3 regions of the Streptomyces sp. NPDC001594 genome follow, and region 1 is predicted to be linked to each of the others. Evidence: riboswitches for the same ligand, from Rfam matches in the RefSeq annotation. Region 1 holds a riboswitch; each other region holds the start of a gene.
The links. Region 1 has a riboswitch for thiamine pyrophosphate ahead of thiO (glycine oxidase ThiO). Riboswitches for the same ligand answer to the same signal wherever they lie in the genome.

Region 1 (2,257 bases):
GCGAACGACTCCTGACGTGCGGGGGAGAAGCGGCGGGGGGAGAAGGGGCGGGCGATCTCCGGCACGGCGCCGGTGGTCAGCAGCTCCGCCATCACGTCGCCGGTGAGCGGGGTCAGCAGTACCCCGTTGCGGTAGTGGCCGGTGGACAGGTGCAGTCCGGGCAGGTCGGTCGGGCCGAGCAGCGGCGCGTTGTCGGGGGAGCACGGGCGCAGCCCGGCCCGGGTCTCGACGAGCGGCAGCTCGGTGATGCCGGGGACCAGCTCGTGGGCGTCGCGCAGCAGCTCGTAGACCCCGCCGGCGGTGACGGTGGTGTCCCAGCCGAGTTCCTCGCTGGTGGCGCCGACGACGAGTTCGCCGTTCTCGCGCGGGACCAGGTAGACGTGGCTGCCGCGCACCACGGCCCGTACCGTCCGGGACAGGAACGGCGCGTAGGCGGGCGGTACGGCCAGCCGCAGCACCTGTCCCTTGACCGGCCGTACGGGCGGCAGCACCTGCTCCGGTACGCCGTCCAGCCGGCCGCTGAGTGAGCCCGCGGCCAGGACGACCTGGTCGGCGAGGAGCTCGGTGCCGTCGTCGAGGAGCGCCCCGCGGGCCCGGTCGGCGGTGACGAGCAGCCGGCGCGCGCTGGTGCGGTGGATGCGCACCCCGGCCCGTTCGCAGGCGGTGAGCAGGGCGGCGGCGAGGCGGCGCGGGTCGACCTGGTGGTCCCCGTCGACGCGCAGCCCGCCGCGTACCCCCGGGGCGAGCATGGGCTCCAGGCGGCGGCACTCGCGGCCGGTGAGCCACTCGGACTCCAGGCCGCAGCGCCGCTGGAGGGCGTGCAGTTCGCGCAGGTGGAGGCGGTCGTCGGCGTCGAGGGCGACGGCGAGGGTGCCGCAGGCGCGGTAGCCGAGGTCCATGCCGCCGCTGGCTTCGGTGAGCTGGGCGGCGAACTCGGGGTAGCGGGCGGCGGAGGCGAGGTTGAGCCCCAGCAGGGTCTCCTCGCCGTAGTGCAGCTCGGTGACGGCGGCGAGCATGCCGGCCGCGACCCGGGCGGCGCCGCCCCCGGGGTCGGGGTCGGCGAGCGCGGTGCGCAGCCCGTGCCGGGCCGCCTGCCAGGCGGTGACCAGGCCGATGATCCCGCCGCCGATGACGAGGACGTCGTGGCCCCGGTGCCCGGACCGCGGCTCGGACCGCGGCTCGGACCGCTGCCCGGACGGGTGGTCGGGTCCCTTGTCGGATGCGTGCATGGGCGTCCAGCCCCTCCCTTCGCCGGCATGACCCGGATCAGGTTCGTACGGTCGGAGGCCGGCCAGCCTCCCTCTCAGCCCGGTGCGCCCGGACTCCCGCGATAGGTACGGTGGCCAGACTAACCCCGGGGCCGGTGGCGGGTAAGGCTGCCTCCCCGCGGTGGACGCCCCCCGCTTTCCTGACGGGTCGTCAGGTGGCTAGGCTGAGCGTGTGATCGAGCAGACGCAGCAGCAGACGCGGCAGCAGCCGGAACAGACGGGACAGACGGGACGGGCGGAGCCCGGTGTCGTGATCGTCGGCGCCGGAATGGCCGGCGTGCAGACGGCGGTGGCCCTGCGGGAACAGGGCTGGACCGGCCCCGTGACCCTGCTGGGCGCCGAACCCCACCAGCCCTACGACCGCCCCCCGCTCTCCAAGGCGGTGCTGCTCGGCAAGGCCGAGGACTCCGCCTTCGACGTCGACTTCGAAGGCCTGCGCATCACCCTGCGCCTGGGCGTCGAGGTCACGGGCCTGCGCGCCGCCGACCACGAGCTGGACACCGAGGCCGGCCCCGTGCCCTACGAGGTCCTCGTCCTGGCCACCGGGGCCACCCCGCTGACCCTGCCCGGCACCGGCGGCGTCCCCGGCGTCCACCTGCTGCGCACCCTCGACGACGCCGCCCGGCTGCGCCCCGTGCTGGCCGCCGCCCCCGAGGTCGTCGTGGTCGGGGCGGGCTGGATCGGCGCCGAGTTCGCCACCGCCGCCCGCGAGGCCGGCTGCGCCGTCACCGTCGTCGAGGCGGCCGACCGGGTCCTGGCCGGGGCCCTGCCCGCCGAGGTCGCCGCCCCCATGGCCCGCTGGTACGCCGGGGCCGGGGCCACCCTGCTCACCGGCGCCAAGGTGGCCGGGATCGAGGAGGGCCGGGTGCTCCTCGCGGACGGCGGCGAGCTGCCCGCCGGTGCCGTCGTCGTCGGCATCGGCGCCCGCCCCGCCACCGACTGGCTCGCCGGCAGCGGCGTCGAGCGGGGCCCCGACGGCTCCGTCACCG
Region 2 (2,257 bases), on a different contig from region 1:
GTCTTCAGCTCCGCGAACTGGGCGGCGTCGTTGGCGTCCGCGATGGAGCCGGGGCGCAGGCCGTCGCCCAGTGAGTACGTGACGTCGTACGCCGCGAGGATCTCGCAGAGCTCCTCGAAGTTCGTGTAGAGGAAGTTCTCCTTGTGGTGCGCCAGGCACCAGGCGGCCATGATCGAGCCGCCGCGCGAGACGATGCCGGTCTTGCGGCGGGCCGTCAGCGGCACGTACGGCAGCAGCACGCCGGCGTGGACCGTCATGTAGTCGACGCCCTGCTCGGCCTGCTCGATGACCGTGTCCTTGTAGATCTCCCAGGTGAGGTCCTCGGCACGGCCGTCGACCTTCTCCAGCGCCTGGTAGAGCGGCACGGTGCCGATCGGGACGGGGGAGTTGCGCAGGACCCACTCACGCGTGGTGTGGATGTTGCGGCCGGTCGAGAGGTCCATGACCGTGTCCGCGCCCCACTTGGTGGCCCAGGTCATCTTGTCGACCTCCTCCTCGATGGAGGAGGTGACGGCCGAGTTGCCGATGTTGGCGTTGACCTTCACCAGGAACCGCTTGCCGATGATCATCGGCTCGATCTCCGGGTGGTTCACGTTGGCCGGGAGCACCGCGCGACCTGCGGCGATCTCCTCACGAACGACCTCCGGGGAGACGTTCTCGCGGATCGCGACGTACTCCATCTCCGGGGTGATCTCGCCCCGCCGGGCGTACGCGAGCTGCGTGACGGCCTGACCGCCGCGACCGCGGCGCGGCAGGCGCGGACGGCCGGGGAAGACCGCGTCGAGGTTCTTGAGGCCGCCGCGCGGCGAGGTGTGCTTGATCCCGTCGTCCTCGGGGCGCACGGGGCGGCCCGCGTACTCCTCGGTGTCACCGCGGCCGATGATCCAGTTCTCACGCAGCGGCGGCAACCCGCGGCGGACGTCCGTCTCGATCTGCGGGTCGGTGTACGGACCGGACGTGTCGTAGAGCGTGACGTCCTTGCCGTTGGTGAGGTGGACCTGGCGGACCGGCACCCGGATGTCGGGGCGGGAACCCGCCAGGTATCCCTTGTGCCAGCCGGGCTGGCGCTCGGTCTGGCCGTCGGCGTTCTCGCCGGCGGCAGGCGTGCGTGCGTCCTGAATGGTCATGAGACCTGATCTCCCTACGCCGGCATTACCCGGTAACAGGTTCGGCGGTCGACGCAGCCTCCTCCCGTACGCAATCTGCTGCGCGTACGGTGATCAGCGCCCTCTCAGCCCGGTGCTCCGAGCTCCCGCGTTGTGCAAAGTAGCCCCCACGCTAGCGTCATCTGTGGCGTGCTGAACAGTGGGCCCCCTCATCTCTTGCGATGATCTGCCGGTGACGACCTCGCCACCTCCCCCCACCGAGCCCAACGAGCCCACTGGCCACACCGGTCACGAACACGCGTCCCACGGGCACGCGGCCGGTGGCCCAGCCGGGCACTCCCACGGCCACGGGCATTCCCATGGGCACGGTCACGGGCACGGCCCCGCCGCCCCCGTGTCCAAGCACCTGCGGCGGGTGATCTCCGCCGTACTGATCCCCTTCGCCGCCGCCGTCTTCGTCGGCCTGGTGGTCCTGTGGCCCGGCGGAGCCCCCGCCCACCAGCGCACCGGGGTGGGCTTCGACCGCCAGACGCAGCAGGGCAAGGTGGTCGCGCTCGCCGACATCGACTGCAAGTCGGTGAACGCCGCGCAGGTTCCGCCCCCCGGGGGCGCCCCCGCCCCCGGGGGTGCGGCGCAGACGTCGCCGGGCGGTGCGTGCAAGAGGGCGACCGTCGAGGTGGGCACCGGGCCGGACAAGGGCCGCGTCTTCTTCGAGATCGTCCAGCCCGGTGCGCCGCGGCAGCTGGAGAAGGGGCAGGAGGTGGTGGTCGCCTATGCGCCGGACGCGCCGCGTGACCTCCAGTACTCCGTGATCGACCTGAACCGGAAGTTCCCGATGGCCCTGCTGGCGGGCATCTTCGCGGTCGCGGTGGTGGTCGTCGGCCGGATGCGCGGGCTGTTCGCGCTCATCGCGCTCGTGGTCAGCTTCGGGGTGCTGACCCTGTTCATCCTCCCGGCGATCCTCCAGGGCTCGAACCCCCTGGTCGTCGCGGTGGTCGGGGCCAGCGCGATCATGCTGATCGCCCTCTACATGTGCCACGGCCTGACCGCCCGCACCTCGGTGGCCGTCCTCGGCACCCTGGTCTCGCTGCTGCTGATCGGCCTGCTGGGCTCACTGTTCATCGACTGGGCGTTCCTCAGCGGGAACACGG
Region 3 (2,257 bases), on a different contig from region 1:
CAGCCTGACGGCGGTCGCCCGCCCGCCCTCCTCCGGGGAGCCGTCGCGTGCTACTTCACGACGATCGAGGACCATGCCTTGACCCACTGGTCACGGTTCTTCGCGATGGCCTCGGGGGCCACGTTCTCCGGCTTCTCGACGACCACGCCGTGCTTGGTGAACACCTCCGGCAGCTTCGCGTCCTTGACCACCGGGTTCACGAACATCTGGAGCGGCATGTCCTCCTGGAACTTCTTGCCGATCAGGAAGTCGATGAGGGCCTTGCCGCCCTCCTCGTTCTTCGCGCCCTTCAGCAGGCCCGCGAACTCGACCTGGCGGAAGCAGGTGCCGGTGGCCACGCCCGTGGGTGCCTCGGCCGGCTGGGGCTCGCCGTAGAGGACCTCGACCGGCGGGCTGGAGGCGTAGGAGACGACCAGCGGGCGGTCGCCCTTGGCCTTCTTGCCGCCGGCGGAGCCGGAGAAGCGCTCGTTGTAGGCCTGCTCCCAGCCGTCGACCACTTCGACGCCGTTGGCCTTGAGCTTGCTCCAGTAATCCTTCCAACCTCCCCCAGAGGCTTCGCCCTGGGAGGTGCCCCCATCCCCATACTTGCCGACGGAGGCGAGGAGGAAGCCGAGGCCGGGCGACGAGGTCGCGGCGTTCTCGGTGACCAGCAGGTTCTTGTACTCCGGCTTGAGCAGGTCGTCCAGCGTCTGCGGCGGGGCGATCTTCTTGTCGGCGAAGTACGCCTTGTCGTAGTTGACGCAGATGTCGCCGGAGTCGACCGGGGTGACGCGGTGCTGCTTGTCGAGGACGAACTCGGGCTTGACCTCGGCCAGGCCCTTGGCCTCGTAGGGGGTGAAGATCCCGTTGTCGAGGGCGCGCGAGAGGAGCGTGTTGTCGACACCGAAGAAGACGTCGCCGCGCGGGGAGCCCTTGGTGAGGATCTCCTGGTTGAGGGCGGCGCCGGCGTCCCCGGACTTCAGGACCTTGACGGTGTAGCCGCTCTGCTGCTCGAACTCCTTGAGGACCGAGTCGGTCACGTTGAAGGAGTCGTGGGAGACGAGGGTGACGGTCTTGGACTTCGGCGAGCCGCTCGCGGCGGCCCCGCCCGCGTCCTTGGTTCCGCCGCCGCACGCGGTCAGCGTGGTGACGCCGAGGGCCGCGGCCAGTGCCGCCCCCGCGATCTTCTGGGTGGTGCTCACGATCGATTCCTCCTGGGTATGACCAGGAGAAGACGCGGCCCTGCCCGGGCGCTCAGTGGAGCGGGGCGCCCGGGCAGGGCGCAACAGCTTGAGGTGGTGACCGAACTTCCTACCCAGAATGACCTGGGCGAGGTTCAGAGGGTCTGCGGCCTGACGGTTACCGCACTCTCAGCGCTGTGGCGCTCCCCTGTCGGAATATGCAGATGATGTACGCGGGCCAGCCTACCGCTCGCTCGCGGCGAGCTGTCCGCACGCTCCGTCGATCTCCTGGCCGCGGGTGTCCCGCACGGTCACGGGCACGCCGTGGCGGGCGATGGCCTCCACGAAGGCCTTCTCGTCCTCGGGGCGCGAGGCGGTCCACTTCGAGCCGGGCGTCGGGTTCAGCGGGATCAGGTTGACGTGCACGCGCTTGCCCTTGAGCAGGCGGCCGAGCAGGTCGCCGCGCCAGGCCTGGTCGTTGATGTCGCGGATCAGGGCGTACTCGATGGAGATCCGGCGGCCGGACTTCTCGGCGTACTCCCAGGCCGCGTCGAGAACCTCGCGGACCTTCCAGCGGGTGTTCACGGGGACGAGGGTGTCGCGCAGCTCGTCGTCCGGGGCGTGCAGGGAGACGGCGAGGCGGCACTTGAAGCCCTCGTCGGCGAACCGCAGCATGGCCGGGACCAGGCCGACGGTGGAGACGGTGATGCCGCGCTGCGACAGGCCCAGGCCGTCGGGCTCGGGGTCGGTGAGGCGGCGGATGGCGCCGACGACGCGGTTGTAGTTCGCGAGCGGCTCGCCCATGCCCATGAAGACGATGTTGGACAGACGGGCCGGGCCGCCGGGGACCTCGCCGTCGCGCAGGGCGCGCATGCCGTCGACGATCTGGTGCACGATCTCGGCGGTGGAGAGGTTGCGGTCGAGGCCGGCCTGGCCGGTGGCGCAGAACGGGCAGTTCATGCCGCAGCCGGCCTGCGAGGAGATGCACATGGTGACCCGGTCGGGGTAGCGCATCAGGACGGACTCGACGAGGGTGCCGTCGTGGAGCTTCCACAGGGTCTTGCGGGTGGTGTCGTCGTCGCAGCTGATGTGCCGGA

Region 2: it holds a riboswitch for thiamine pyrophosphate, as region 1 does, so the genes downstream of both, thiC (phosphomethylpyrimidine synthase ThiC) here and thiO (glycine oxidase ThiO) in region 1, are expected to answer to the same signal.
Region 3: it holds a riboswitch for thiamine pyrophosphate, as region 1 does, so the genes downstream of both, ACFY0O_RS22320 (thiamine ABC transporter substrate binding subunit) here and thiO (glycine oxidase ThiO) in region 1, are expected to answer to the same signal.

Annotation. Positions count from the first base shown of each region.
Region 1 is NZ_JBIAVB010000003.1:309,139-311,395, reverse strand. It holds gene thiO (glycine oxidase ThiO) at 1-1,229, opposite strand, end outside; TPP riboswitch at 1,227-1,339, opposite strand; gene ACFY0O_RS07715 (NAD(P)/FAD-dependent oxidoreductase) at 1,537-2,257, shown strand, end outside.
Region 2 is NZ_JBIAVB010000002.1:117,787-120,043, forward strand. It holds gene thiC (phosphomethylpyrimidine synthase ThiC) at 1-1,127, opposite strand, end outside; TPP riboswitch at 1,122-1,266, opposite strand; gene ACFY0O_RS04030 (YibE/F family protein) at 1,306-2,257, shown strand, end outside.
Region 3 is NZ_JBIAVB010000011.1:94,983-97,239, forward strand. It holds gene ACFY0O_RS22320 (thiamine ABC transporter substrate binding subunit) at 51-1,181, opposite strand; TPP riboswitch at 1,270-1,380, opposite strand; gene rlmN (23S rRNA (adenine(2503)-C(2))-methyltransferase RlmN) at 1,404-2,257, opposite strand, start outside.